DNA from 3 places in the Pseudoalteromonas sp. A41-2 genome. Region 3 is predicted to be linked to each of the others. Evidence: predicted binding sites of a transcription regulator. Region 3 holds the regulator's gene; each other region holds the start of a gene.
The links. Region 3 encodes LexA, which represses DNA repair genes until DNA is damaged. Its sites were predicted from a motif close to TACTGTATNNNNATACAGTA; they were not measured.
Positions count from the first base shown of each region.

Region 1: IT970_RS06290 (SulA-like leucine-rich domain-containing protein) is a predicted target of LexA. The motif match lies at 2,146-2,165, and genes of this name have one in related genera.
Region 2: uvrD (DNA helicase II) is a predicted target of LexA. The motif match lies at 1,225-1,244, and genes of this name have one in related genera.

Region 1 is NZ_CP065231.1:1,363,069-1,366,357, reverse strand. Features, by position in the region: gene IT970_RS06295 (S9 family peptidase) at 1-1,887, shown strand, start outside; gene IT970_RS06290 (SulA-like leucine-rich domain-containing protein) at 2,189-2,626, shown strand; gene IT970_RS06285 (YchJ family protein) at 2,667-3,146, shown strand.
Region 2 is NZ_CP065231.1:145,407-148,695, reverse strand. Features, by position in the region: gene IT970_RS00735 (peroxiredoxin-like family protein) at 1-282, shown strand, start outside; gene IT970_RS00730 (YacL family protein) at 326-694, opposite strand; gene IT970_RS00725 (hypothetical protein) at 826-1,050, opposite strand; gene uvrD (DNA helicase II) at 1,309-3,289, shown strand, end outside.
Region 3 is NZ_CP065231.1:3,343,066-3,346,354, forward strand. Features, by position in the region: gene coxB (cytochrome c oxidase subunit II) at 1-910, opposite strand, end outside; gene lexA (transcriptional repressor LexA) at 1,454-2,071, opposite strand; gene IT970_RS15065 (PaaI family thioesterase) at 2,245-2,682, shown strand; gene IT970_RS15070 (hypothetical protein) at 2,686-3,066, opposite strand; gene IT970_RS15075 (hypothetical protein) at 3,214-3,289, shown strand, end outside.

The DNA of each region.
Region 1 (3,289 bases), 1.6 Mb from region 3:
TTAAGCCTTGCATTAGCAGGATGTTCACAATCAAACCAAACGACCACCAGCGAAATTAGTCAGCAACAAGAACACACTATTAAACAGTATGACGCTGAAACATTTTTTGATACCACTTCAATTATGGGCAGCAGCTTTTCACCTAAAGGTGACAAAATCCTTGTTAGCAGTGATGAAAGCGGCATCTATAGCCTCTATGAAATTGATATTAAAACAGCGAACAAAACACGTTTAACAAACTTTGAAGACAGCACCTATGCTGTTCGCTATTTTCCAAATGATGAGCGCGTATTATTTACCAAGGACTCAGGCGGGAACGAGCGCTATCATATTTATGTACGTGAGACAGACGGCACTGTCAAAGACCTAACTCCTGGCAATGAAACTCGTGCCAGCTTTGCGGGCTTTACAGACGATGGCAAACACTTTTTTATAACGAGTAATCAACGCGATCCTAAGTTTATGGATTTATATCGCGTAGACAGTTCACGCTATGAAATAACACCTGTTTATCAAAATACTCTTGGTCTAGATGTCGGGGCGATTAGCCCTGATGGCCGCTTTATTGCCTTATCAAAAAATAACTCTAATAAAGACAGTGATGTGTTCATTCTCGATACAATGAAAAAAACGCTCAAACCTGAGCTAATCACTCGTCATGATAATGAAGCGCAATATGGCCCTGAAACATTCTCAAAAGACAGCAAGTCTCTGTATTACTCGACCGATGCAAAAGGTGAATTTTCACAGGTTTGGCGCTATGACTTAACGACAGGTGAGCACAGCCCCGCCCTAAAAGATGACTGGGATGTCAGCTTTATTTACTTCTCAAAATCAGGGCGTTACCAAGTAAGTGGGGTTAATGCTGATGCCAGTACTAAAGTGACAATCATTGACACAAAAACCAATAAACAAATCGATATGCCTGCCTTGCCCCCGGGCAATTTACGTGGTGTAAGCTTTTCAGCTGATGAAAAGAGCATGGCGTTTTACCTAAATTCAGATACCTCGCCAAGTAACTTATTTGTTTGGCAATTAGGCGAAACGAAAGCAAAAAAACTGACCCATACTTTAAGCGATGCAATTGATCAAAATGATCTCGTTGAAAGCACGATTGTGCGTTTTAAAAGCTTTGACGGTTTAGAAATCCCTGGCGTTTTATATAAGCCCAAACAGGCTAATAGTAATAATAAAGTGCCTGCTCTAGTGTGGGTGCATGGGGGTCCGGGCGGCCAGAGCCGCACAGGTTACAGCGCAATGCAGCAGCATTTAGTTAATCATGGCTATGCTATATTTGCTGTAAACAATCGCGGTAGCTCTGGCTATGGTAAAACTTTTTTCCATTTAGATGATAAAAAGCATGGCACAGACGATTTGCAAGATATTGTCTACGGGAAAAAACACTTACAGAGCTTAGACTGGGTTGATGCTGATAAAATTGGCATTATGGGTGGCAGTTACGGTGGCTTTATGACGGCAGCGGCGCTGGCTTTCGAGCCTGAAGAATTTAAAGTGGGTATTAATATTTTTGGTGTAACTAACTGGGTAAGAACATTAAACTCTATACCACCTTGGTGGGAAAGCTTTAAAAAAGCGCTGTACGATGAAATGGGTGACCCTGCAACTGATGGCGAACGCCATCGAGCGATATCTCCCCTCTTCCATGCTAAAAACATTACGAAACCACTGATGGTTATTCAAGGTGCAAACGACCCTCGTGTATTGCAAGTTGAGAGTGATGAGCTTGTTGCCGCAGTAAAAGCGAATGGTGTCCCCGTAGAATACGTGTTGTTCGATGACGAAGGTCATGGTTTTACTAAAAAAGAAAACCGTATCAAAGCATCAAACGCGTACCTTGAGTTTTTAAATACGTACTTGAAAAACTAAATTTTAGAAGCCGGTGTACACCGGCTTCTTTATCAAAACACCTGTATAAACCTCAAATATCCTGCATACAAACTACTGTATAAACTTCGATATAAAACACTATATATATTATTTCATCCATTTTTCACAAAATATCACACTGCAAAGAAACAAAATAACCAATTGTTTTTAAAGATTTAATTTTTTAAAATTATTAAAAGCTGAATAATTGGTTAAAAAAATAGCAAAAAAACACTTGCGCAAAAACACTGTATAAACTACTGTATACACATACTGTATAAACAACCAGTGAGTGAAAGTTATGTTACAGCCAATTACCTTAAGAACCGTTAAAAGCTATCAACAAGATAACGACAAAGCGTCGGTTAATTTAATTCAAATTGAAGACGAAATTTCAGCAACATTTGAGCTATTAAAGGTATTACATCACTATAACAGTCAAAGTGCGTGGACATTGTTAATTGCACCTGATCATGTGCCAAGTAAAGCATTACTCGATTCATGTTCAATCGACACCAGTAAACTGTTAGTGATCAGACAAAAGCACCTTGTGAATCTTGAATATGTGTTAAGTTCGGCGCTGCACAACGGTAACTTTGCCGCAGTGATCACCTGGACAGATATTGTCAGCAACAATCAACTAGATTCTATGACTCTTAATTTAGAACACGCATCTGCAAAGTTTTACTGCTTCACCAAAAGCAACCCATTAAACAATTTAGTACCGCAGCCACAATAGGCTTGCTAAAATAGCAATTTATTGTTTTAGGTAAGTTGTTATGACATCACTCACACACTCCCTTTGTCCTTGTGGCAGCAAACAAGATTTCTCGCTTTGCTGCCAATCTTTGCACGCAGGCGATAGCCAAGCGCAAACGCCGGAACAACTTATGCGTTCTCGCTTTAGTGCTTATGCCTTAAAAGATGCAAAATATGTCTTTACAACATACGCACAAAGCCAACAAACCGCTAACCCTGTTAGCGAAATCAAAGATTTTGCTAATAGCTGTCGTTTTACCAAGCTAAGCGTTTTAGATACTGAATATAACGAGCAAGAAGGTTTTGTAGAATTTAAAGCAAATTACTTTTACCAAAACTTGTATTGTGAGTTACACGAGAAATCGCGTTTTATTAAAGAAGATGGACTATGGCGTTACCTTGATGGTGAAATAACGCCCGTTGCTGATATTAAAATTGGCCGTAATGATGAATGCCCTTGCGGTAGCGGCAAAAAATATAAAAAGTGTCACGCAATTTAAATCACGGCTATTCACTTTTTATATAGCCAATCTAAACCTTGACTAGCCATTGTAGGGAAAGCCGTTGCGTGGTGGGCATGTGATATAAATCAACACAAAATAATGTCATTGTATTTCAGACAATAAAAATGGGCCTCAAGGCC
Region 2 (3,289 bases), 360 kb from region 3:
TCTGCGAACTATCAACTACTCTCTGATGATAGTTTGGCATTGAGCCAAACGTTGGGATTGGCATTTTATCTCGATGACAAGACCGCAAAAATTTATCGCAACAAGTTAGGGGTTAACTTTGTATCACTCGATGGCAAAGCACAGGTTGCGTTACCCGTTCCTGCTGTTTTTGTAGTAGATAAGCAAGGGCTTATCCACTTTCAGTATGCGAACCCTAATTATAAAGTTCGTTTAACAGAAGACGTATTGTTAGCCGCAGTTAAATCAGTGAGCGAACAATAAACACACTATCGAGTGATTAATTAAGTAGGGCTTTAAGCCCTGCTTAACGACCTTGCGCAAACGCGTGCCAAGACTCAATTAAATCAACAAAATCCTCAAAACCGCAGCCACTGCTTAAGCCATCTTCTTCAAGCATTAAATCATCATCCTGATATGCCATGAGATCTTCATTATCTTGATGAAGAGCATGGGCTTCAAACAACGCTTCGTCCTTACTCAAAATCAAATCTATTTCTTGGCCTTGCAGTGTTAAGGGCTCATGGCTATTTTTAACGGCGGAAATTAGCGCCTGGACCATCGCTATTTTTTCTTTGCCTATTTCTTCATTCAACCAACGACCGATAACTGCATGTTCAGTCGAAATTTTAATACGTAAACCGCTCATTGGATCGCGGATAAATTGATATTCCATCGTAAATACTCACAACTCTTGATGCAGTAATTATATCGGTTGCGGCATGCAGTAGCGAGTTCAGAAGGCCAAAAACAACACTAGCGCCCAATGGCGCTAGTGTTAATGCTGTTTAGATATATAAAAAATTGCTAGAGTCGCGACTTGAAACGCGCGGCATCAATGATTGCCCATAGGTATACAATCGGAAGTAATATGAAACCAACGGCGACATAAATTAATACCCCACTTATGATCCACGCTAAGAAAAATGCGATCGCCGCCATCAAACGACCTTGCACCAGTTGCCCTAAACCGGGAAAAAAGATATTACATATTGCTGCGATTACATTACCGCCAGAACCTTGCTCTGCCATACTAACCTCTGTAGTTTTTGATGATTATACTTTTTATAAACACACTTCATGCCAACTTATTATATTTTATAAATCAACACGTTAAATTTCACACTGTTTTTATTTTAGTTCTTTTTGCCACAAATAGGTCAAATTCACAATTTTTATTATGCAATTTTAATAACTTGCCAAAATAGCTGTTTATAAAAACAGTATTTTATTTAGCCTTGCATAAACACCTGTTATACTCCTCTCATTATAGATTGAAAAGGCGTAACGATGGACGTTTCTGAATTACTCGATGGCTTAAATGACAAACAACGGGATGCAGTCGCAGCCCCATTGCAAAATATGCTAGTACTTGCTGGTGCAGGTTCTGGTAAAACTCGAGTACTTGTTCATCGTATCGCATGGCTAATGCAAGTTGAGCAAGCCTCTGCCTACAGTATTTTTGCCGTCACCTTTACCAATAAAGCTGCAAAAGAGATGCGCTCTCGCGTAGAAGAAACCTTAAAAGCGCCTGTTGGTGGCATGTGGATTGGCACTTTCCACGGGTTGTCTCACCGTATTTTGCGTGCACATCATCGTGAAGCAAAATTACCTGAAAGCTTTCAAATCTTAGATTCAGACGATCAGCAGCGAATGATCAAACGCTTACTTAAAGCAATGAATATCGATGATAAAAAGTGGCCAGCGAAACAGTTTAGCTGGTACATCAGTGCTAAAAAAGACGAAGGTCTGCGCCCTAAAGATATTCAGGCTTACGATATCAATGAGCAAATGATGCTGAAAGTTTATGCAGCATATCAAGAAGCATGTGATCGTGCTGGTTTGGTCGACTTTGCAGAAATTTTATTACGCTGCTACGAAGTACTTAACAATCACCCTACGTTACTGCGTCATTATCAGCAGCGTTTTGCTCATATGTTGGTAGACGAGTTCCAAGATACCAACACGATTCAATATGCTTGGTTAAAGCTGCTAGCAGGAAACACCAACAGTATTATGATAGTGGGTGATGATGACCAAAGTATCTATGGTTGGCGCGGTGCACGTATTGAGAATATTAAACGCTTTTTAACCGACTTCGAAGCCGAAACCATTCGTCTTGAGCAGAACTACCGCTCAACAGCCACAATATTAAAAGCCTCCAATGCGCTAATTAAAAATAATGCTGAACGCATGGGTAAAAGCCTCTGGACCGATGGTAACGAGGGTGAACCAATTTCGGTGTATGCCGCTTTTAACGAATTAGATGAAGCCCGTTTCGTAAGCAGTAAACTGCGTAGCTGGCTAAATGCTGGTAATGCCTTGCAAGATGCCGCGATTCTATATCGTAACAATGCGCAATCTCGTGTACTCGAGGAAGCCATGTTACAAGAAGGGCTTAAATACCGCATTTATGGCGGCATGCGCTTCTTCGAGCGTCAAGAGATTAAAGACGCCCTTTCGTACCTGCGCTTAGTGGGTAATCGCCAAGATGATGCCGCCTTTGAGCGCGTTATTAACACCCCTGCTCGTGGCATTGGAGATAAAACCCTCAGCCACATTCGTGACTGTGCGCGGAACGAGTCTCTTCCTCTGTGGTATGCTGCAAAAGCCATTATTGAACAGCAGCATCTATCTGGGCGTGCAGCCAGTGCAGTAACAAAATTTTTAGAGCTGGTTGAGCACATTGAAGACAAAATCAGTGATCTTACCTTAGAAGAGCAAGCTAAATACGCGATTCAAACTTCAGGGTTGATGGCCATGTACCAAGCTGAAAAAGGTGAAAAAGGCCGCGCTCGCGTAGAAAACTTAGAAGAGCTCATTAGTGCCTGTGGCCAATATGAGCTACCTGAAGACGAAGAATTCAGCTCACCACTGCAAGGCTTTCTTGCGTACACTTCTCTCGAATCAGGCGAAGGTCAAGCCGATGAGCACGAAGATGCCGTGCAAATGATGACACTTCACTCAGCAAAAGGCCTTGAGTTCCCGCTTGTTTTTATGGTGGGTGTTGAAGAAGGCATGTTTCCTTCACAGCAAAGTAATGAGGAGTCTGGTCGCTTAGAAGAAGAGCGCCGTTTGTGTTATGTAGGCATGACCCGAGCGATGGAAAAGCTGTACATTAGTCACGCTGAAACTCGCCGTTTATATGGCCAAGAAAAATACCACAGCCCCTCTCGATTCTTGCGCGAAATGCCAGAAGACTGTGTTGAGGAAATTCGTATCAAAACACAAGTTTCAAGGCCCCCAGCCGCAGGCCGTTTTAGCTCATCAG
Region 3 (3,289 bases):
ATACACCCGGCAATCCCATGCCAGTGGGCTGATGGCAGGCTGCGCAGCTGGCCATATAGACTTGCTCGCCTAAAACAACTAATTCATCTTTCGAAAGAGTTTGATCAAGTAATGCGGCATCTGCAGCAGCGGCTTGTTCTTTCGCTTGTTTTGCGTCTGCAAGCCAAGTCGCAAACTCATCTTCTGGCAATGCCTCAACAACCACCGGCATAAAACCATGGTCTTTGCCACATAACTCTGCGCATTGGCCGCGGTACATACCGGGCTCGTTAATGCGTGTCCATGCTTCATTAATAAAGCCGGGATTGGCATCTTTTTTCACGGCAAAATCAGGAACCCACCAAGAATGTATTACATCATCAGAGGTCATTAAAAAACGTACTTTTTTGTTGATTGGTAACACCAGAGGTTTGTCGACTTCGAGTAGGTAGTGCTCTGTTTTTTCGGCTTGATTATCTATTTGATCTTTCGGTGTCGCTAAAATCGAATAGAAAGCAATATCTTCTCCCATGTATTCATAGTGCCACTTCCACTGCGACCCTGTTACTTTGATTGTAATATCTGCTTTTGAAGCATCTTCCATGGCAATAAGCGTTTTGGTGGCAGGGATCGCCATAGCGATTAAGATCACAAATGGAATTGCAGTCCAAAGTATCTCAACCTTCGTGCTTTCATGGAATTGGGCAGGCTTTGCCCCTTTAGACTTACGATGATGTATCAAAGCCCAAAACATCACCGCAAATACGATGATGCCAATCACACAACAAATAATAAATATCGTCATATGTAATTCATAAACATTATTACTTATATCAGTGACACCTTTACGCATATTGAATTGGCTATTTGCCAAAGCAAGTTGCGGAAGTGCTACCAATATAAGCCACAAGGTGTAACGCAGTTTACCCATGTGACAGCTCCTTTTAATGCTATTGCAAGACGCAAAGCGAAAAGGCGTTACAGCTGGTGCCCATTCGTTTTTTTTATTGTTTAAATACCCAAACCAATCGATGGTTGATGTGTCATCTGCAAACAGCTTGGGTCTGTGTATCATCACGACGCAGTGAACGACACACTCATTGTTTAACCCCCTTACACATTTGTTGTGTGTCTTTTTCGTAAATAGGTGTTAATACAATGTACTTAACCAATTAGTTAAAAAATGAGCAATAAGCAAGTTTTCGTGGTAATAAATGTTTATTTTGGTGCAAAAATAACAACTATAATCAGCGCGTTAATTAATACTTAAGGCAAGTATAAAAACTTAAAAAGAAAGGAAAACTGCGCCGTATAAGGCTTTATGTAGAAAGTAAGGGTTAACAAATCTTAGGTAAACGGTCAAAAACAAACAACGCACCAAATTGAATCAATTTGGTGCGTTGTTTCAAAAAAGTTTAGCAAAGCAGATAAAGGAATTACTCTGCTTGTAACGATTAACGCGTAATATAAAAAGCTACATCCAATCAGCGTTGCGAATAACCCCAACCGCTAAGCCTTCAATATTAAATGACTCATGCTCTAAGTCCACTTCAATCGGGGCAAACTCTTCATTTTCAGCATGCAAAAATACTTTACGTCCTGCTTTTTCTAAACGTTTTACAGTCACATCGTCATCGACACGTGCCACAACAACTTGGCCATTTTCTGCAACTTGCGTTTTGTGTACTGCCAGTAAGTCACCATCCATGATACCAATGTCTTTCATACTCATGCCGTTAACTCGCAATAAGAAGTCTGCAGCGGGTTTAAACAATGCAGGGTCAACCTGACAATGGCTTTCTACATGCTCTTGCGCCAAAATAGGTTCACCCGCGGCAACACGCCCAATCAGTGGTAAGCCAAGCTGTTCTGGCTCGTCTTCTTCGACTAATTGAATGCCTCGGCTTGCTCCAGGCTTCATTTTAATCATGCCTTTTTTTGCCAGTGCTTTTAGATGCTCTTCAGCGGCATTGGCACTTTTAAATCCCAATGTTTGCGCTATTTCAGCACGCGTAGGTGGCATACCAGTGTCTTTAATAAATACTTTAATAAGTTCTAAAATTTGCGATTGGCGTTTTGTTAATGGGCGCATACAACTGGTTTTCCATACAGTACATTTAACTGTGAGTATATACAGTTATCTGAAAATCGCAAATTTAAATTCCCCTTCCTCTCATGATAAAAAACAAGCATTGAACGGTGGGGATAGATACCATATTGTATACCGATATTTCACTTAAGAAGTTAGTTTGCGAAGGAAACACAATGAGCATTTGGTATCAACCATTCACCCTCGAATTATGTAAAGAACTCGAACAGGGTATTACTGGGCAAGGCACATTAATGAAAACAATGGGCATTGAAATAACCGAAATCGGCGACGATTATTTAGTGGCCACTATGCCCGCTATTCCAGAGCATCATAACCCTATGGGGATGGTCCATGGTGGTGCTAATGTTGTTTTAGCAGAGACTGTAGCAAGTTATGCAGCCAATTTTGTGGTCGACTTCACCGCATATTATGCTGTTGGCCAAGAAATAAATGCCAATCACATTAAAGCCTCTCGAAAAGGCCTCTTAACAGCCACGGCAAAGCCACTGCACTTAGGTAAGCGAACATCTGTATGGGAAATTAAAATAACGAATGCGGCAGGTGAACTATGCTGCGTATCACGAATGACCGCAGCGGTAGTCAAGCGTTAGTGATTAACGCTCAACAGGATAAATAGTAATTTCGAGCCCTGCGCCAATCGCTGAAATACGTAATAAGGTGTCTGCGTGCAGGGCTTGATTAAAACATTTAGGTGAGTCACCCGACTCAAACCCAATATCGAAAGTACGCTTTGAGCAAGACAACCATTGCTTTAATGCATTGCGTGAGCACGACTCTATAAGTTCACATAATTGGTTGATAGCTTTATCTGGTGTGCTGATATCAGCCGCGGCTTCAATACGTGCTAATTGACGGTATTCATCTTGGTCGTAATGTAAAACCATGGCGTTTTTCTTTAAATCAGCTACCAGCGCACTCATATCGTGTTTTGATTCAAGTTCCAGATCTACATTTAAAAATTGAATTTCCGACATACTCTCGTTTTTACCCTCTATTGATATCTCTGAAACTTTAACTCAGTTTTGTACATAAACCAAATTTAGAATACAGTAAATGCTGCAAGAGCGTTGAGTCGCTCTGTCTATACCGCTGCCCAATAAAAAAATAATAAGAGGTAATCAATGAATAAGCGCGTATTTAAATATGCCCGTAAAGGGCATAAGTGGCTGGGTTACTTACTCGCCATACAACTCTTTT